Regions from separate parts of the Paenibacillus sp. GCM10027628 genome, predicted to be linked through region 3. Evidence: riboswitches for the same ligand, from Rfam matches in the RefSeq annotation. Region 3 holds a riboswitch; each other region holds the start of a gene.
The links. Region 3 has a riboswitch for cobalamin ahead of ACFQZT_RS18630 (HoxN/HupN/NixA family nickel/cobalt transporter). Riboswitches for the same ligand answer to the same signal wherever they lie in the genome.

Region 1: it holds a riboswitch for cobalamin, as region 3 does, so the genes downstream of both, cobJ (precorrin-3B C(17)-methyltransferase) here and ACFQZT_RS18630 (HoxN/HupN/NixA family nickel/cobalt transporter) in region 3, are expected to answer to the same signal.
Region 2: it holds a riboswitch for cobalamin, as region 3 does, so the genes downstream of both, ACFQZT_RS25205 (ABC transporter substrate-binding protein) here and ACFQZT_RS18630 (HoxN/HupN/NixA family nickel/cobalt transporter) in region 3, are expected to answer to the same signal.
Region 4: it holds a riboswitch for cobalamin, as region 3 does, so the genes downstream of both, nrdI (class Ib ribonucleoside-diphosphate reductase assembly flavoprotein NrdI) here and ACFQZT_RS18630 (HoxN/HupN/NixA family nickel/cobalt transporter) in region 3, are expected to answer to the same signal.

The regions. Positions count from the first base shown of each region.
Region 1 covers NZ_JBHTHA010000011.1:207,231-212,312, forward strand. The annotation lists gene ACFQZT_RS12625 (sirohydrochlorin chelatase) at 1-618, opposite strand, end outside; gene cobJ (precorrin-3B C(17)-methyltransferase) at 632-2,323, opposite strand; cobalamin riboswitch at 2,468-2,667, opposite strand; gene ACFQZT_RS12635 (hypothetical protein) at 2,711-2,941, opposite strand; gene ACFQZT_RS12640 (guanylate kinase) at 3,119-3,697, shown strand; gene ACFQZT_RS12645 (hypothetical protein) at 3,751-4,182, opposite strand; gene ACFQZT_RS12650 (hypothetical protein) at 4,264-4,608, opposite strand; gene ACFQZT_RS12655 (MBL fold metallo-hydrolase) at 4,626-5,082, opposite strand, start outside.
Region 2 covers NZ_JBHTHA010000037.1:80,434-85,515, reverse strand. The annotation lists gene ACFQZT_RS25210 (FecCD family ABC transporter permease) at 1-928, opposite strand, end outside; gene ACFQZT_RS25205 (ABC transporter substrate-binding protein) at 929-1,948, opposite strand; cobalamin riboswitch at 2,096-2,277, opposite strand; gene ACFQZT_RS25200 (hypothetical protein) at 2,558-3,094, opposite strand; gene ACFQZT_RS25195 (aspartyl-phosphate phosphatase Spo0E family protein) at 3,137-3,403, opposite strand; gene ACFQZT_RS25190 (aminotransferase class I/II-fold pyridoxal phosphate-dependent enzyme) at 3,471-4,676, opposite strand; gene ACFQZT_RS25185 (Lrp/AsnC family transcriptional regulator) at 4,691-5,082, opposite strand, start outside.
Region 3 covers NZ_JBHTHA010000026.1:15,996-21,077, reverse strand. The annotation lists gene ACFQZT_RS18640 (heavy metal translocating P-type ATPase) at 1-56, shown strand, start outside; gene ACFQZT_RS18635 (hypothetical protein) at 73-900, shown strand; gene ACFQZT_RS18630 (HoxN/HupN/NixA family nickel/cobalt transporter) at 938-1,717, opposite strand; cobalamin riboswitch at 1,869-2,057, opposite strand; gene ACFQZT_RS18625 (YkvA family protein) at 2,113-2,496, opposite strand; gene ACFQZT_RS18620 (heavy metal translocating P-type ATPase) at 2,693-4,903, shown strand; gene ACFQZT_RS18615 (sulfite exporter TauE/SafE family protein) at 4,917-5,082, shown strand, end outside.
Region 4 covers NZ_JBHTHA010000001.1:265,321-270,402, reverse strand. The annotation lists gene ACFQZT_RS01225 (NUDIX hydrolase) at 1-182, shown strand, start outside; gene thpR (RNA 2',3'-cyclic phosphodiesterase) at 179-823, opposite strand; gene serC (3-phosphoserine/phosphohydroxythreonine transaminase) at 968-2,056, shown strand; cobalamin riboswitch at 3,179-3,387, shown strand; gene nrdI (class Ib ribonucleoside-diphosphate reductase assembly flavoprotein NrdI) at 3,580-3,939, shown strand; gene nrdE (class 1b ribonucleoside-diphosphate reductase subunit alpha) at 3,926-5,082, shown strand, end outside.

The DNA.
Region 1 (5,082 bases), on a different contig from region 3:
TCTCTGAATTAAGACGCCTGTGAACAGAAAATAAGGTAAAATAATAACCCTTTTGGCACCAAGTCTGAGACATCTCTCAATTCCCGCATCCATAAGTGGTGCCGTGACACCGATAAATGCCGTTTCCACCCATTCCACTTGAAGCCGTTCCCAAAGCAAGCGGGAGATTTTAAACAAATCGCTATTAGCATCCGGATCGCTGCTTCCGCGTCCGACTACAAGCAGTGCCGTCTCTCCAAGATCTCCGTTCAGTTGAACTCCTGTGTCTTTTAATCTCGAGGTCAAAATATCAAGAATTTGATCGTGAACGCCAATCGGCCTTCCGTATGTAAATTTAATAAATGGATATTTCTTTTTCGCATCGTCAATCGCAGACGGGATATGAATTTTGGCATGACCGGCCGCAAATAAAATAATCGGAATTACAACAACATGAGAAGCGCCAAGCTCTACACAGCGATCGATCCCTTGCATGATCGTAGGCTCTACAAACTCCAAAAAGCAGGTTTCCACGATATGTCCGTGCATTTTATCCGCAATTTCTTTAACAAACTGCCGTACTTCTTCATTACCTTCATGCTCTCTGCTCCCATGACCCACAAATAAAACTGCATTCACTTTACGCATCCCCCTAATCGCCACAAGCGGCGTTTTCGATCACGAATCCTACCATTTCCTGATGCTTGAACCCTTCGATTTCTTTCACCCGTTTAAAAAACTTATGGAACCGCTCGTTCGGATGTCCTTCCGTTTTGTAACGTTCCACGATTCTGATAACCATATCGACGAGCTCCTCCGGTTCAATGCCCTCTGCTACAGGCTGAGCAGGATGCGCACTCCGTCCGACCGTCTTACCTCCCAGGAACAGATCGAATTTCTCTTTGCGATAAACGATGCCGATATCCTGCTGTACTGCCCCATAACAAGCCATACCGCAGCCGTTAAAGCCAATTTTCAGCTCTTTGGGTACTGTCATATTGCCGATTCTTTGATGAATCGCTTCCGCATAAGGGATGGACTCTCCCTTTTCCAGGTTGCAAAAATCGCAAGCTTTAATCTGGGCCACATCGCCGATTGGGGATAATAATAGACCTTGCCTCTTTAACTCAGCTGTCATTCGTTCAGGTTGATCCGTTTTCACTCGAACAATAAGCTGATGATGCGGCGTATATTCAATGTCCCCACGATCTCCTATGATTTCACCTAGGGCAACTAATTGAAGAGCTGTCAGTTTTTTGTTCGCGATTCCGGGGCTTACCGCAAACTCAAAAATAGATTCAGTCGCCGTAAAAGGACGACCGAACACAGGCGCTGTTTGATGGCTCCCTTTGCTCACCAACTGCAAGGCTTCCATGGCCAACTGCAAGGAATTAGCAGGAGATGGTTGACCGGCTGCCGAAACCGACTCGGTATCACTCATTCCCGTCTCTTCTTCCCACTCTTCCCAGTCCTCATCAATAGCCAATGAATTTCCACTCGTTTGCAAAGTCTCCATCTGCTCCAAAGCCCATGGCTCTGCTTCCGCTTGCAATCTCTGATGTGGTTTTAGCGGCTGAGTATCTGCAGCAAGCGTATATTTCCGTTGATACCCTCGAGGTGTAATCATTAAACCGTCATAAAGCTTAGTGGCCGAATTTCCTATAATAATCGTCGTCAGCATACCAATGTCATGATTCAGCATGTCCGCAAGTGTTGTAACAACGACATGCTGTCGGTCGCGATATGCGCTTTTTACGATCCCGACTGGCGTTTGCGGCGAGCGATACTGCAGCAGGATACGCTGTGTCTCAACAATTTGCCTCGTCCTTCTTCCGCTTCGCGGATTATACAGCGCAATCACAAAATCCGCCATTGCCGCCGCCTCTACCCGCTTTGCAATGAGTTCCCATGGCGTCAGATGATCGCTTAGGCTGATCGTACATGAATCATGCATAATGGGCGCACCAAGAAGAGATCCGGCAGAATGCACGGCTGAAATTCCCGGAATGACTTCTACTTCTACGCCATCCTTTTGCGTCCATCCTTGTTCCATCAATACCTCATAGACCAGCCCGGCCATTCCGTACACGCCTGCATCCCCACTGGAGATTACAGCGACTTTCTTCCCTTGATTCGCTTGCCGCACAGCTTCTTGGGCACGGCTTACTTCTTCTGTCATACCTGTCCGCACAATTTGTTGATCGCTTAGCAATCCGGCTATAAGATCCACATACGTGTTGTATCCGATGATAATTTCACTTTCTTGTATCGCCTCACGAGCGCGCTTCGAGATATGTTCAAAACTCCCAGGACCAAAGCCAATAATAAGCAATTTACCCAACAAAAACCACTCACCCTTTCCACTTCATTTCAGAGCAACAAAAAAAGCGTTCCTAACATGGGTCATGTTAGAAACGCTTGGTGGTACATCATGTCGAAGCACACTGGAGTATCCGCTCTCTAACACTCCCTAATTCCTCGTAGGGCAAATGTGTTGTTGAACTAGGCAGGTCTCCTGACTTGGATGTTCTTCTCGCGCCTTCCCGGGTTTAGCCCAGTGGCTTCATGCAAGAAGATGCCGTAATAACGGCAATCTTTACAGTGGCGGGTCCGTGCCGGTTTTTCACCGGTCTTCCCTTTTAACTCTATGCAGCATTGACATAGAGCACCTAATTCCATACTTATGCAATTAACCTCATCCTATCATCTATCGAAAATCTTGTCCACGCTATTATTCGTAGATAGCTCGGTAGAGCCCTTCGATTAAGCTGGAGAAATTGCTTTGATCATAGGTGATTTCGGCAAAACTGACATGGATGACTTTGTTTGTCGTCTTTACAACAAAAAAGCTGTCTTCCGTGCGTTCAGGATCAATATACGTATAACATTCAACCTGCGTGCTTCCAGTCTTTTGTCGCAGTAATTCCGTTGCTTCCGTACTTAAATTTGCATATTTGGGCATCGTCTTTTCCTTTCTATCCAGTCATGACCTATCGCTATTATAACGTATTTGCGGCTGCTCATTCACCTGTATGCGAATCTCAGAACAAGCAGAAACCCATCCTTTAATTTCCTGAATATTCGTACTATAATAGTAGTGAGATAACGCTTTCAATTTAATCATGGAGGAGGATTTCGTATGAGCAGACAGGCAGCTGATGGATTGATCTTCGTGTTTACAGGCACAAGCGGTTCAGGGCGCAAAACCATTGCACGGCAAATAGCAGGCGAGCTTGGTTTTTCATCTGTTGTTTCGTATACAACCAGAACTCCACGACCCAAAGAAATGGAAGGAAGAGATTACAACTTTATCTCTCGTAAAGCATTTATTGACGCGGATATCGCAGGGGAATTTTTCCAAACGGCCGAAATTGACGGCAACTTTTACGGGACAAAAAAGGCGGACATCGAAGCTGCACTGCGGGAGAAAGGTCTCATTTATGTGATCGTGAATCGGTATGCCGCGAACAAGTTTAAGTATGAATTTGGCGATCGCGCTATCCGTCTCTTCATCTACGCCAACAAACAGACCATCATGGAGCGGCTTCTCGCGCGCAGTACACCAATGGATGTCATCGATCATTATATGAATCATTACATCGAAGAAGTTTCTTACCGGAAACAATGCGAACATGTTTTTGAAAATATGGACCTCCAAGATACGATCAACAAGGTCAAAACCGCCATGCTTTCCCACATTCCAACCACAACAAGTTAGTTTTCTTTGCATATAGGAAGAGACTCGGGGCAATATCCGAGTCTCTTTTTTGTTTATGATTTTTTGGTTGAAGCACCTTTCTTTTTCATGGCCAAATATCCGCCTAGCAAAGAAATAGGTATGATCACAATAAAACCGATGAGTTCATACCAAAGCGGGATATCGTGACTGGTCAGCATAGAATCAAACCCAATCGCAGCCGCAATGACCCCGATGATGGAAGCATTGAAAACTTCTGCCCGCTTCGCTACCTTAGCTGCCACATAGCCACCAAGGAACGTCCAAAATAAGCCGACCACCAGAAGCACCATTAATAAACCAACGTTCGAATAAATCTGGCTCAAATCCTTCTCATTCACTGGATTAGCAGCAAAATAAGCGCTGCCGATTAATGCCGTCGATACGAACGTTCCCAAATTATCAATGGATACGCCTAGCAGCACACCCAGGAAATGAAATCTGCGTTCACTCTTTTGTTCTGTCATTTTGTTATCTTTACCTCTCCTGATCGCTTCTATTACCGACCTTATCCATAATACCACGGACTGGATTGAGTATCCAGTTCTTTACTTTTTCTGCTTCTTGTTGATTTGATCCAATAAAGAGACGACTTCCGACAAACCAATCAATAAAGCGCCAGCGAAGATTGAAGATAGAATGTAAAACCCTGCTAGCACTAAACTGCTATGATCTAAAGATAAACTTAGAATCAGTCCAACAAGGATGACGACGCAGCCAACAACTATCAAAAACATGCTTATCCAATTCTTAATTTCGCCTAGGTCTACAAGAACATCAGCGTGGCCTTCTTCTCTTAATCTTCTCGCTTCTTGTTCCGCTGAATAACGATCAAAAAATCGTTTGGAAGTCTTATTTCCTTGTGGATCCCTCGAACTAACGTGAAATGCCATCTGATCAATCCCTTCGATTAAACGTGTCGCCACCAAGCGGACCGCGGGAACTCGTCAGCTCCAATACTTACAGCTTCCCCTATCTGGGGTGTAGAAATAGCTGCTCCATGTCTTTCTGCAGCCTGAATCGCTCGTTCGACCGGATCCGACCAGTCATGAAAGGCTAACGTAAATCCCGCCCAATGAATGGGAATCATGAGCTTTGCTTTGACATCCAGATAGGCTTGAACGCTCTCCTCCGGCGTCATATGAATATCTGCCCACCGATCATCATATTGGCCGCATTCCATTAAGGCTGCATCAAACGGCCCGTATTTATCGCCAATTTCCTTAAAATGAGGCGCATATCCGCTATCTCCGCTGAAAAAAACACGGGTCTGCTCGCCTAGAATGACCCAGGAGCACCATAGGGTTGTATTACGGTCAGTCAAACTGCGGCCGGAAAAATGCTTGGCAGGTGTACATGCCAGAGAA
Region 2 (5,082 bases), on a different contig from region 3:
TGGCCAGCGTATCGGCCCAAAGCACATATATGCCTCCGCCGATCGCGGAAAGCGGCAAAATTAAACGATAATCCGGACCAACCAGCAGTCTTACCAGATGCGGTACGATCAATCCCACAAAGCCGATGACTCCCGCTACAGACACGGCCGCTGCCGTAATAAAAGTAGCTACGATAAGCACGACGAGCTTCGTTCTTTCCACATGGACGCCGAGATGAGCGGCCTGACGCTCGCCAAGAGCTAATAAATTTAACGGTCTGGCATAGCTGATGAGCACCGCAAACCCGACTAGCAAATAGGGAGACATTGTCAGTGCATAGGACCAGCCTCGCATGGCTAAACTGCCCATTAACCAAAATACAATTTCATTGATAACTTGATTGGAAATAGACACCATGAATGAGACGATCGCTCCTAAGAACGCCTGCATAACCACGCCGGATAAAATCAGCGTCTCCATCTTCAGTTTCCCATCGATCTGCGCCAGTCTGAGAACCAGCAATAAGGAGATCAGCCCGGTTCCGAACGCTACAATGGGAATAGACCAACCGCCGAACCAAGCATATTGCAGGCCAAAGTAAATAAGGAAAGCGGCCCCCACGGAAGCTCCCGATGATACGCCCAGCGTATATGGATCAGCAAGCGGGTTGCGTAGTACTCCTTGAAACGCCGCTCCTGCAACGGAGAGCGCAGCTCCTACCAGAACCCCCAGTAAGACGCGAGGAAGTCGTACTTTCAAAATAATCTGCTCCGAAGATTGCGGCCAGTTCGCATCGACATACCCTCTGAGCCCAGGGAGGTGCTTACCGAGAATGCCGGCGATCTGGAGTAGCGGAAGTCGCGCCGTTCCAAGCGATAAGCTGATCAGAATAGAAAGAAGAAGGAGTATGACCCCTACTCCTCCCCACAGCATTAATTTTCTTTTCATTTATTTCACCAGTTCGGGATAAATGCCTTTCGCCATTTCCAGCAGTCCATCGGTCATTCTTGGACCCGGGCGGCTGAGCAGGTTTTGGTCGACACCAATCACTTTTTTGTTTTTAACAGCATCGATTTGATCCCACCCGCTGCGTCCGCGGATAATTTCATCCAATGGTTTCTTCGTCTTGTCATCAACAAACCCTTGGGCATAAAGAATCACGTTTGGGTTCTGCCCAATAATTTTCTCTTCGCTGATTTGTTGCCAGCCTTTCGTGTCACCGGCAACATTAACGCCTCCAGCAAGCCCGATCAGCTCATCCATAAACTCGCCGCTGCCGACGGTCCAACCGGGGCTGAACTCGATGTACACCTTTTTCTTCTGCTCAGGCTTCACGTCTTTCACCGCATCAACGACCTTCTGACGATCCGCTTTCATTTTGGCTATAACCTTATCCGCTTGTTCTTGATGATCGGTGATCAGGCCAAACGTTTGGATATCCGCTATGGCATCATCCAGTGTCTTGGGTTCCACTTTGAACACATTAAGGTTCATCGCACGAAGCTTTTCCACCGTATCTGCTTTCATCGAAACACCCGTAAACACCACACCAGCATTGGCAGCAATAAGCGCTTCTTGGTTCGGCTTCGTAATCCCGCCCATCTTCGGCTTGGATTTTGCCGCATCGGGATAATCGTCGAAGTCGGAAACACCCACGATTTTATCATCCAACCCTAGTGCAAATAACCCCTCTGTTTCAGCAGGCGAGACCGATACGATACGTTCAGGTGCTTTTTCAAACGTGAATTCTTTGCCTGTCGCATCCTTAAGTTTCAACGGATACTGCGTCTTTTTGGCGGCTGCTGCAGGCGAAGATGTCGCCGCAGGAGCTTTCGTGCCTCCTGATCCTATCTTCGCCGGTTCGGAAATCTCCGGCTGTGCCTCTTTTTTTCCGCAAGCCGCAAGGCTTACCGCTGTTGCCAACGCTGTGCTTAGCAAAAGCGCTTGTTTCCATCTTTTATTAGTCATCATCCTGTTGATCCCTCTCTTTGTTTAAATCTATCCGCCAACAAAAAATCCCCTTCATTCCTAAGGAACAAAGGGGACGATAAATCGCGGTATGCGGCGACAAACAGTCGCCTCCTGATTTAACGCGATCCTTTTCCTCGAAGGATGTCGTGAGCGGCACCATGGGCAGGTCTCCTGACTTACGGGCATCATCTTCCTCGCCTTCCCATTCTGCACAAAGCAGGACAGTGGCATGTCGAGGACATTTCCCGAATTACAGTGGCGGGACCGTGCCGGATTTACACCGGCTTCCCTATTAAGCTGCAAACTCTCATTATAACGGTTGTTTAAAAAGTCCACTTTGATAACGAAGCTTTTCACGAAGGTTATTCGACATCGAATCTTGAACGAAACCGGGAAGTCCGGTACTCACGTAGAAAATCTCTACGCTCCGTTCCTCCTTCTCCGGATTTCGTCCAACCTTCTCGGTTCTGAAAGCGGACTTTTTTAAACTCTCATTAATTTATTAATTATGAGCTTGCCAGCACCTATGGCTGCATGTTATGGCTAACTAGTAATCTCTTTGTCGATTATAGATGAGATTCATCTATAGTACAAGGTAAGAAGCTGCTACTTTTCAGCGATGATTTTGAGCACTTGTTTCGCTTCGTTAATTTTTTCGGCATTTTGCGGGATGAACGCGACGAGCCCTTTGCCGTCAAATCCTTGCGCTTTCATCCATTTGTTGTCTGCCAGCGGAATTCCGTAAAGATGCTTTTCTGCAGGCTTGCCTTCTTCTCCGATGGCGATAACACCATTCGGGTAATCTTCGGGTTTGATCGCATCATCTAATGATACAAAACCGGCCTGCTTCGTTAAAGCGTTAAATTGTTCTTCCGGCAAGACAAAAATTCCATTTTCTCCTGCAGCTAGCTCAACAATCATTTTCTCCATCGAAAAAATAGGGGAAGTAACGAGCTTCACCGTCGGCGTTTCTCCAACTTTGGATTTAAGTGCGGCTTCCAGCTTGGCCCCCATTTCGGAAGGAAATCCATTCGGCCCCATAACAAAGATAGAAACGTCAGGCTTCAGACCGCCACAGCCGACCAGCATAACCATAAGCGCGATCATTGTCATAAGCAACAGTTTAACTTTCAAGGCTTTCATGTTGGATTTTGTCCCTCCGTATGACATGAGAAAAGTCGGCTTTCACCGACTTTTCTTCCCTTTATTCATATATTCATTTATTTTATGATCAAGTACTGTGCTAAGCTCAACAACAGAATCAGAGGTCATTGCTCTTCCGTCTACAACCATCTGTTCCAGCATTCGTCTTAGCGAATGAATTTCTTCTTCCAAGGAAGTAAGGGAGTTGGATTTCTTAGCATGCTTGAATAACCAGCGCTGTTCGGAATCATTTTCGCGAATATGCAAATGCTTGCGGTACGTAGATAGTTGATATTCCATAAAAGCCATGCTTATCCCTCCTTACTTCCAGAATACCAGTTTTTGAGCCCAATGAAAATATATTTTTACTTCTTTTTTACAATTTTTTGAGAAAATTTCCGATTCGTTCTAGTGCTTCATTCAATTGCGAGACACTATAGGCATAGGAACAGCGTAAGAAACCTTCTCCGCCTAATCCGAACACATCCCCAGGTACGGCCGCGACCTTCGCTTCATATAGCAGTCGCTGAGCAAATTCTTCGGATGTCATGCCCGTAGCGACAATACTTGGGAACGCATAGAAAGCGCCTTGCGGCTCATGACATTCGAGTCCGGCTTCACGAAATCCTTTGACGACCAGACGACGTCTTTGATTGTAGGACTCTATCATTCGGTCCTTTTCTTCCAGACCGTTCTTCAGCGCTTCGTGAGCCGCAACCTGACCCATAACAGGTGCGCACATTACGGTATATTGATGGATTTTAGTCATGGCCGAGATCAGCTCCTGATGACCGCATGCATAACCGATACGCCAACCTGTCATAGCAAAAGCCTTGGCGAAGCCGCTCACAAGAATTGTCCGGTCTTTCATACCTGGCATCGCCGCGAAGCTAACATGTTTTTGTCCGTAAGTCAATTCTGCATAAATCTCATCAGAAATGACGATCAAATCATTCTCTTCAACCACTCTGGCGATCGGAAGCCAGTCCTCATAAGTCATAATGCCGCCAGTAGGGTTACTTGGATAGCATAGGATTAAAATCTTAGAGCGGGGCGTTATCGCTGCACGTAACGACTCTGCAGTAATTTTGAATTGATCCTTTGCAAATGTTTCAATACCGACGGCTTTCCCTCCGCTAATGCTTGTAATAGGCGAGTAGGAAATATAACAAGGCTCTGGAATCAAAATCTCATCTCCAGGAGAAATTAGAGCGCGCAATGCCAAATCAATCGCTTCACTGGAACCAACAGTGACTAGCACTTCGTTCGACGGCTCATACTTCACATTAAAGGACGTGTGTAAATATTCGGCGATTGCTTCGCGAAGTTCAGGAATCCCTGAGTTCGGCGTGTACTTTGTGCGACCGCGCTCCAATGAAAATACCGCTGCTTCCCGGACATGCCACGGTGTTGAAAAGTCAGGTTCCCCTACGCCAAGAGAGATGATATCTTCCTTGCTATTGCTAACCAAATCAAAAAATTTGCGAATGCCCGATGGCTTGATCTCGCGCACCGAAGGGGCGAGGTAGTCCGACATCGACTTGTTCTTTGCTTGCGGGATCGTCGTTTCGTCTTTGATCATGGCCTGGCGCCTCCTTATGGCGAGACGAGCATGCGATGATCATCTTCCTGATCCTCGAAAATAATGCCGTCTTGTTTATATTTTTTCAAAATAAAATTCGTTTTCGTAGAAAGCACGCGATCAACCGGCGACAGCTTATTGGAGACGAAAGAAGCAACCTCTTTGAGCGAGCTGCCCTCAACTTCCACTAGCAAGTCATATGCACCGGACATGAGATATACCGATTTTACTTCCGGATATAAATAAATCCGTTCCGCAATCGCATCGAACCCGCGTCCGCGTTCCGGTGTAATTTGCACTTCAATCAGGGCGGTAACCTTTTCGTCATCTACTTTGCTCCAGTTCACCACTGTCGCGTATTTGACGATGACCTTATCCGCTTCCATCTCGCTTATCGCTCGCGCCA
Region 3 (5,082 bases):
TAAGTTCAGTCTCTGTAGTCCTAAACGCGCTGCGTTTGCAGCGAGTAAAATTATAAGTATCCGGGAGGAACCATGAAACGATATATAGGTTTAGTGTTTATCTTTTTGATTGTTTTTGTAACGGCTTGTTCCAAACAAACCGGACACAGTGGAATGAATCATAACGAACAGGAGATGGGACATGGAGATACGGTCTCAAAATCAGGACAGAGTAAAACAAGTGCTGAATGGACGATCAACCCTGAAAAAGCTAAAGCCAATACTGACACACGGATCACAATTCGAATACAAGATGAGACGGGGCATCCTATTAATAAGTTTGATATTAATCATGAGAAACAAATGCACCTAATTATTGTGAATAAGAAGCTGTCTTATTTTGAACATATACACCCTGAATACAAGGGGAATGGGATATTTGAAATTTCTACTAAGTTTCCTTCGGGTGGAGAATACAAACTATTTGCGGATTATGTTCCGTCTGGAAGCGTCGCAACCACCCAATCGAATTGGGTATCCGTAGAAGGTAATGAGGCTTTAGCGGATTCTATTAAACCGGATAAAGATTTGATGAAAACCGTTGGGGATAAGGAAGTTACGCTTTCCTACGATCATTTAATGGCGGGAAAGGATGTTAATTTGAACTTTCATTTCGTTGATACTAAATCTAAACAGCCCATTACAGATTTACAGCCATACCTGGGTGCTATAGGGCATGTTGTCATTATTAGTGAAGATACGAATGAATACTTGCATGTGCATCCAATCAATGAAACCGATAAAGGGCCGGAAGCGAAATTTATGACCAGTTTCCCCAAAAGTGGTGTATATAAGATCTGGGGACAGTTTAAAGAAAACGACAAGACCTTTATCGTACCTTTTGTTGTAAAAGTTCCTTGATGTGAACCCACCCCAAAAGGGGTGGATTCACTAAAGTTCAGAGTCCAACTTTGTTTCTCGTTTTAATTAAATAATAGCAACCTAACATAAATGCGAATATGATTACGCCTACGATCTCAAAATCCAACTCTGCCCAAGGGAAGAAGAACAAAAAGGCCTCATAGATCGAAACGCCATAAGCAAGAAAAACAATGATCCAACCCATTACTCTCGAAGCGGATTGTCCGATACGGCTCGATTGACTAAGCATGCGATAAGCGACAAAGGAATCAATGGTATCTGTGAGCATCATCCCGGCCATGAAAGTAATACCTAAAATAATCGGCATGTAACTCCCGGAATTGCCTGCGGCTATCGCCCAAACTGAGGTTTGACTGACTGTATCGGCAGCTAATGCGAACGCTCCGCCGATAAGAATGATTACAAAGGGATTCGTCGTTTCTCTGGCGGCACGTGGAATAAATTTACCCTTGATCCCCGCAACTTCAAAATCGCTGTCATTAGATTTTGTTCGAATCAGATTAATGACATTTAAAGTGCCAATTAAGAATAATGAAGCCACCGAGACCCATGTAACAAGGGTATCGAAATACTCAGGGAAGCTGAAGTTTTCAACGAACATTCCAAGTGTTATCGCGACGCCTGCCACAACTAAACCGTGTCCGAATGAAAACAGGGTCCCGACCCACCGGGCAGTAGGGCTGCCTTTTCGCCAATTGAATCTGGTTAAACCGTCAATACAAGCCAAATGGTCAGCGTCCAATCCGTGGCGTAACCCAAGAACAAATACAAGTAATATAAGTGAAGCGATTGTCATTAAAATTGGTCCTCCTCGAAATAAAATGATACTCAAGTCAAAAAAGCCCTACCTCTCAACATGAGGCAGGGCTATGCGCACGATTGAATAAAACGATTTATAAAAAACACCATCGTTTTCATTGCACACCACTCCTTTTCTCCGAAGGTAAACTGGGTGTAACAATTAGGTAGGTCTTCTGGCTCCCGAATCAACATTCCCTTCAGCCTTCCCCAAATTAGTTTGAGTGGCAAATTTAGAAGGTAACTCCTCGGTTACAGCGGCGGGACCGCTTGGGATTTTCACCCAATTCCCTGTTACTCTTTGTTTTCACAAAGACACCTGATTGTTATCTTATGAAGTTGTTCTAAAAGGAATTCTCCATTTCAATCATAAATCCTGCCTGCAGTCTATATCTATATGAATCTTTTATAAAAATACAGTGCGATCCATAGTGCAACCAGGACCCATATTACAATAAAAATTGAACCGGTGATCCAGTTAACCGGCTTTTTCTCCTTCATTCTTTCCTCGGCTTTTACTCTACATTCTTCAAGAACAAGTGGTGGAATTAATTTTAAAGCAAGGTATATGCCTAAAGGAACGATGATGAGGTCATCCAGATAACCGAGAATAGGAATGAAGTCCGGTATTAAATCAATGGGGCTAAAGGCGTATGCAACTACACATATTGTAAACACTTTGGCAAACCAGGGAACACGCGGGTCCTTGTAAGAAAGATATAAAACAATTAAATTTGACTTTAATTTTCTTGCTTGTTGTTTAAGTGCAGTAACCATTCCTTATACCCCATTAAGTTAGTTTATTTATCCACTTAAATGAACAATATCTCCATAAAGTATAATTGCTCCGTTGTAATTATCAACTACTCTTTGAAATAGCTGTGACCGTTTAGATTAAAACAAGCATTTTCTTGTCCCGTCCCCCATATAGTTGCAAGTAAGCGAGCATTATGGGAGGGGAGGTTGGGACGAATTGAAGGAAGAAACGGAGCTTCAGCAAGTCAGGCTTGAGATCGAAGGAATGACCTGTGCAGCGTGCTCGGCCAGAATTGAAAAAGTGGTCGGCAAACTCGACGGCGTTCGTGAGATTGCGGTCAATTTGACGATGGGGCGGGCCGCATTAACGATCGAACCGGAACGGGTCACGGACGGCCGAATTATCGAGCGGATTGAACAGCTCGGCTACAAGGCCAAGAAGCTGGAAGAAGGCGATAAGCGTGGGCAAGAGATAGCCGGTGTCGGAGTTCGGCTGACGATTGCCTCAATTCTAACAATACCGCTGCTTTGGGCGATGGTTCGCCATTATACATTCACTTCAGGCATTTGGATACCTGAGCTGTTCCTGCAGCCATGGTTTCAGTGGGTTCTGGCTACTCCTGTGCAGTTTGTTATCGGAGCGCCCTTTTACTTCAATGCTTATAAAGCGTTGAAAAACAAAAGCGCAACAATGGATGTGCTGGTCGCACTAAGCACGACATGTGCTTATTTGTACAGTCATTACATGACCATACACATGCTAAGAGAAGGCCAAGCGAATCCGCATGCAGTCTATTTTGAGACAAGCGCGATGATTATCACCGTCGTATTGCTTGGAAAATGGCTGGAAGCTTCGGCGAAGAAGCGAACGCTGCGGTCCATCCGGCAGTTGGAACAACTGAGACCGGAGCAAGTGACGCTGATTCAAGGCGGAATCAAATCGGAGATTCCAGTCAGGCAGGTCAACGTCGGAGACCATTTGCTCATTCTCCCCGGCGAGACCGTACCGCTGGATGGACAAGTGCTCGAAGGCAGGTCGGCTGTGGACGAGTCATTCGTTACCGGCGAATCCGCCCCTGCAGACAAACGGCAGTATGAGCGCCTCATCGGGGGTTCGCGGAATATCGACGGCACGTTGGTCATGCGCGTGACGGCCATAGGCCAGGATACGGCTTTGGCTAAAATGATCTACCTCATGGAAGAAGCGCAAGGTTCTAAAGCAGAAATCGCGCGTGTCGTGGATCGGATCGCTTCTGTGTTCGTACCGGCGGTACTGGCGCTTGCACTGCTGACCCTGTGCCTTTGGTCACTGTGGCTGAGCCCCGGCGATCTCAGCGGGTCGCTGTTCAAAGCGATCGCCGTACTGGTGATTGCTTGTCCTTGCGCACTCGGACTTGCAACGCCAACCTCCATTCTGGTGGGCACAAGTCGTGCGGCGGAAGCGGGCGTCCTGTTTAAGGAAGGCAAGGATGTGGAGCGTCTGCAGCAAGTGGATGTAGTGCTGCTTGATAAGACAGGGACGCTGACTCATGGGATACCGCGCGTCACGGATGTAATCAGTCAGCCCGGGCAGGAGCACCGTCTCCTGCGAATGGCTGCATCGGTCGAACAGCGTGCCGAGCATCCTTATGCCCAGGCAATCGTCAGGGAGGCGGCGCGAAGAAATTTGAATCTGAAAGAGCCTGAGGCGTTTCAGTCATTTACAGGGCTTGGGGTCAGCGGTCGCGTGGAACAAAGGGAAGTTATCATTGGCTCTAAATTTTTTATGAAGCACCAGGGTATGGCCGTCGAGCCGCATGCCGAAGTAAGCGAGCGGCTGGAAGCGGAAGGCAAAACGGTGCTCTTCGTGGCTGTGAATGGCTCCGTTGCCGGATTGCTTGCATTGGCAGATGCAATGAAACCGACCACTCCCCAAGTGATCCGGCGTTTGAAGAAGCTGCGCACCGAGGTCATTATGGTAACCGGGGATCAGAGGCGAACGGCACATGCGATTGCTTCCAAAGCCGGGATCTCTGCTGTTTATGCGGAGATGATGCCGCAGGATAAAGTCCAAATGATCCGAGCGCTGCAGCGCAAAGGGAAGCGGGTTGCAATGGTGGGGGACGGCATGAACGACGCTCCGGCCCTGGCCGCTGCCGATGTCGGCATTGCCGTCGGCACTGGGGCGGACGTCGCCAAAGAAGCGGCGGATGTTAATTTGCTGCACAGCGATCTGGGCGGCGTAGCTGACGCCATCGTCATAAGTCGGGCCACGATGCGCAACATTCGGCAAAATCTCGGATTTGCTTTGCTATACAACGTGCTCGCGATACCGCTCGCTTTCATGGGGTGGATGGCGCCTTGGATCGCAGGGACGGCCATGGCGCTCAGCTCCGTATCTGTCGTCGCCAACGCCCTGCGTTTGCAGCGGGCATCGTGGCGAAGCTAGGAGGAGGCGCGGGATGACGCCACAGACACTTTGGCTTGTAGCGGTAACCGGCCTACTCGGCGCGCCGCATTGCATCGGCATGTGCGGGGGGACGATGTCTTCGTTAACCCTGCATGCGAGAGGGAGTATGCTGGCCACCATTTTTGCTTACAACTGCGGCCGAATCTTAACCTACACAT
Region 4 (5,082 bases), on a different contig from region 3:
TTTTTATCTTGTGCGAGCTGGTAGGCGGGGAGGCGCTGGACGCCGGTCTGGAAACGAACGGCGTAGGGTTCTTTAGCGAGAGCGAGCTGCCGCCGCTCTCGCTTGAGCGGAACACCGCCGACCAGCTTCGGCGGATGTTCGCGCTTGCCCGCAGCACCGCTTCGCAGGTGCTGCTCGACTAGCCGCGCGCGTGTCCCCCCAGGGGGAACACGCCTAGCGGCTCGTAGGCCGGCGACCGGCCCAAGTGGCTGCGGTAGAGGACGATGTCCTCTACCTGCCACGCGGGCCAGCCGCCGGCTGGCACGCCGGCCGCGAGCGCGGCGCGCTGGAACGGTCCCGCCGCTGCGCGGTAGCGGCGGGCCAGCGTGATGTGCGGCCGGTAGGCGCGAGCCTCGGCCGGGAAGCCGTGGCGGGCGCAGGCGGCTTCGGTAGCGCGCTGCAGCTGCGCGAGCGCGGCGGTGTCGCCGGCGACGCCCGCCCACAGGATCGACGGCGCCGCCGGAGGGCCGAACACGCCGAGGCCCTCGGCGCGCAGGGCGAGCGGCGTCGCCGCCGCGGCCAGCTGGCGCAGATCGGGCGCCAGCGCATCGGCAACCTCGGCGGTCGTGTCGCCGAGGAACTGCAGTGTGATGTGGACGTCCTGTGGATGCGTCCACTTGCTGAAAGGCAGCTTCTCTTGGAGGCTGCCTTTCCATATGTCCAGCTCCCGCTTGGCTTCTTGCGGGAGTTGAATGCCGACGAACAGCCGATAAGCTGCAGAGTCGGCTGAAGACGTTGAAGTTGAAGTTGATGTTGAGGTTAATGCAAAATGTGAGGAAGACACAGGAATCAGACTCCTTTATTCGACAAGTTAATTTCATCCTTTGGTCAATTCTTCTCCTAGCATTACCAACTGAGGTTCTACTTGATGCAAGGGGAGAATCTTGCTATCATAGCCATAATACAAAAAGCAAAGGTGTGGTCATTCATGGGAAATCGGGCCTACAATTTTAATGCAGGGCCTGCAGCGCTTCCGCTCGAAGTGCTGCAAAAAGCGCAGGAAGAGATTGTCGAATTTAAAGGAATCGGTATGTCGATTATGGAAATCTCTCACCGCAGCGCGGAATATGAGCAAGTACATAATGAGACACAGCAATTGCTGAAGCAAATTTTCGGCATCCCGGACGGTTATCAAGTTCAGTTTTTGCAAGGCGGAGCCAGCACGCAATTCGCTATGATTCCAATGAACTTCCTGAAACCGGGCAAAGTAGGCAGTTACGTGCTTACTGGCGCATGGGCGGAAAAAGCGGTGCAGGAAGCCGGCTTATTTGGCGAAGTATCGATTGCTGCAAGCTCCAAAGAACAAAAATTCATGAAAATCCCTGACCTGAGTGAAATCAACATTCACCCGGATTCCGCATATCTTCATGTGACATCCAACGAGACGATCGAAGGCGCGCAGTTCCAAAGCTACCCGGACACAGGCAACGTTCCGTTGATTGCGGATATGTCCAGTGACATTTTGAGCCGCCCGGTTGACGTATCGAAGTTTGGCATGATCTACGCAGGGGCGCAGAAGAACCTCGGTCCTTCCGGTGTGACTGTCGTGATCGTGAAAGAGGACATGCTTCAAGATTTGCCCAAAACGATCCCTACGATGCTGCGCTACGAAATTCACAGCAAAAATAACTCCCTCTACAATACGCCACCTGTGTATTCCATTTATATGGTGAACCTGGTGCTGAAATGGATTCAAGAGCAAGGCGGACTTACCGCTGTGGAGAAAAATAACCGCGAGAAAACTAGCCTGATCTATAACGCGATCGACCAAAGCGGTGGCTTCTACCGTGGCCCTGTCGATAAAGGCAGCCGTTCGACCATGAACATCACATTCCGTCTGGCTGATGAAGAGCTGGAGAAGAAATTTATCAAGGAAACTGAGCAAAACGGCTTCGTTGGTTTGAAAGGGCACCGCAGTGTTGGCGGCTTGAGAGCTTCCACCTACAACGCAGTTCCTTACGCTTCTTGTAAAGCACTTGCTGATTTCATGATCGATTTCCAAAAACGCAACGGATAATCGGATCAACTTCTTAACCTAAGCTATTCATGACTCCACCTGGTGGTCGTGGATAGCTTTTATTATCAATTAGGTAACTCAATATGAACCGAACATTTATGAATCCCTGAACACTGACTTCTTCAATAACGACCCTCGTTCGTAAATAAAGACTCTAATGACGCTAAAAGTATGAGGATTTCCAGCTTTGGATCGATTAGAGAACAACTTACCATAAATTACGAACAAGGTGCTCTAATTACAGACTTTTGTTCGTTGGAGCCCTATTTTATTGCGCTTTCAAAATTATAGCGTCAAACCAGTGCTCTAATAACGACCCTTGTTCTCTATATACTCGCTGCCCCCTAACAGCTGCCCCCTAACAGCTGCCCCCTAACAGCTGCCCCCTAACAGCTGCCCCTAACTGCTGCCCCTTAACTGCTGCCCCTTAACTGCTGCCCCCTAACAGCTGCCCCCTAACAGCTGCCCCCTAACAGCTGCCCCCTAACAGCTGCCCCCTAACTACTGCCCCCTAACTACTGCCCTCTATTTACTGCCCTCTATTTACTGCCCTCTATCTACTGTTCTCTGTATACTGCAAACTAACTACTGCACTCTATCAACTGCTCTCAGTGTGCTGCTCACTTTCTGTTCTCTATCAACTGCTCTCAGTGTCTATTCTAGTCCCAGCCTCCGCACTGCACTCAGCCACAGCACAGCACTGCACCTACTCTCTGTTCTGCAATCCCTCAGTTTTTCTCCCCAGGTCTCAATCCCTGATCTTTATTCAAGATTTCCTTAAACCACCCATGAAGACCATGTGCTTTACACTTTGCCATGAAGCAAAATCTGACATGAACTTTTACTTGGACAATTGGATGCAATTGGAATCAGAATTGGGTTGTTTTCTTGCTTGTATAAGTGTAAAATCAGCACTTCAAGCATGATTTTGCTCGATGTCTTATTGCCGTTCTGTACATTTGCAACATTCGACAAAAGCGAATTTTCAGCCAAAAAAAATTTCGAATTTGTGAAGTGCTTTCAGCCCGCGACCTTGCTGGGTTTTGGTATTTTTGGTGTGGGAATAGACCTTTTTCCTCATTGACAAACACTATATCTTGATATAAATTTGAATCTATCAACTACATATCGTTATGAAAAGGTGTTGTCACGTTTCAAAGGAACGTGGTGACCTAATAGGGAAAGTACGGTGCAAAGCCGGCGCGGTCCCGCCACTGTAAGGAAAAGCTTTTGTTCGAATAATCGCTGGTTTTGTCGAAATGATAGACGGCGAAGGCGAGCATATAGCTAAAAATCCGAGCCAGGAGACCTGCCTTTTCTTGTGACACACCCCTACGGCAGATAGGAAGGTGTCTGATTCCCACTTGCGCGACAAGCGTTTATTTTCGCATGTCTTTCTGTGGCGTATTCGGCCCTTATCCGTCCGAGTGCGTCATTTTTATTTGCGTATGTCACAGATGTTTACATAAGAGTTTCACAACGAATGAACGTTTAGATAGAGTTGTAAAAGGAGACGAGTCCCTATGCTGATTGCTTACGATTCAAAGACGGGAAATGTTCGCAGATTTATCGCCAAACTGCAAATGCCGGCGGTTCAAATCGAGGAAGCGATGAAGATGGACGAGCCTTTTGTGCTTGTGACATATACAACCGGTTTTGGTCAAATTCCACCGAAGGTTGCTTCCTTCTTAGAAGAAAATCACCCCAATTTGATCGGTGTAGCAGCCAGCGGCAATCGCAACTGGGGAGACGGTTTCGCCAAGAGCGCGGATACCATTTCAGCTTTATATGATGTACCAGTGTTAACGAAATTCGAACTATCCGGAACCAAAAATGACGTAGAACGCTTTGTACAGGGGGTAAATGCAATTGCGGCACATTGAGCTTAATAACCTATTAATGCAACGCGGAGCGGACGGTTTTTTCCAACTGGAGAAAGATAAGGAAGCCGTTCAAGTATTTATGGAGGAAGTTCATCGCAATAGTCTCACTTTTCCCGATACCTCTTCCAAAGTTCGTTATATGATCGATCATAACTACTATGAGGACGTATATAAGAACTACACAGAGTCGGAAGTTGAAGAGATCTATCGAGTTGCGCACGAGTCTTCGTTCGAATTTGCTTCTTACATGGCGGCATCCAAATTTTATACGGACTATGCGCTGCGCAGCGACGATAAGTCGGTGTATCTGGAACATTACCCGGATCGGGTTGCAATCGTTGCGTTGTATTTGGGACGCGGTGATGTACATACTGCACGTGCATTAGCTATATCTATGATGGAACAACGCCTTCAGCCGGCGACGCCGACGTTCTTGAACGCAGGCAAAAGCCGCCGAGGCGAAATGGTTTCCTGTTTCCTGCTGGAGATGGACGATTCACTTAACTCGATCAACTATGTGCTTGCGACTTGCATGCAGCTCTCCAAAATCGGTGGCGGGGTAGCGGTCAATTTATCTAAGCTTCGCGGTCGCGGAGAAACGATCAAAGGCGTCGAACATGCGGCTAAAGGGATTATGCCGGTGCTCAAGCTGATGGAGGATGCTTTCTCCTATGCGGACCAAATGGGCCAGCGTAAAGGCTCTGGAGCAGCGTACTACAACATTTTCGGCTGGGACGTTATGGAGTTCCTGGACAGCAAAAAGATCAACGCCGACGAGAAGTCTCGCCTGAAGACACTGTCGATCGGTCTCATCGTACCTAATAAATTCTATAAGTTGGCGGAAGAGAACAAACCGCTGCATGTTTTTGCGCCATATACGGTGTATCAAGCTTACGGCAAGCACATGGACGACATGGATTTAGATGAAATGTATGAAGAACTGCTGGCTAATCCGCGTGTGAAGAAAAAGGTCGTCATGAGCGCGCGCGACATGCTGGTCAAAATTGCGACAACTCAGCTGGAATCCGGCTATCCATATATGATGAACCGATCGAATGCGAACAAGGATCATGCGCTTAAAGAGATCGGAACGATTAAAATGTCCAACCTGTGCACGGAGATTTTCCAGCTGCAGGAGACTTC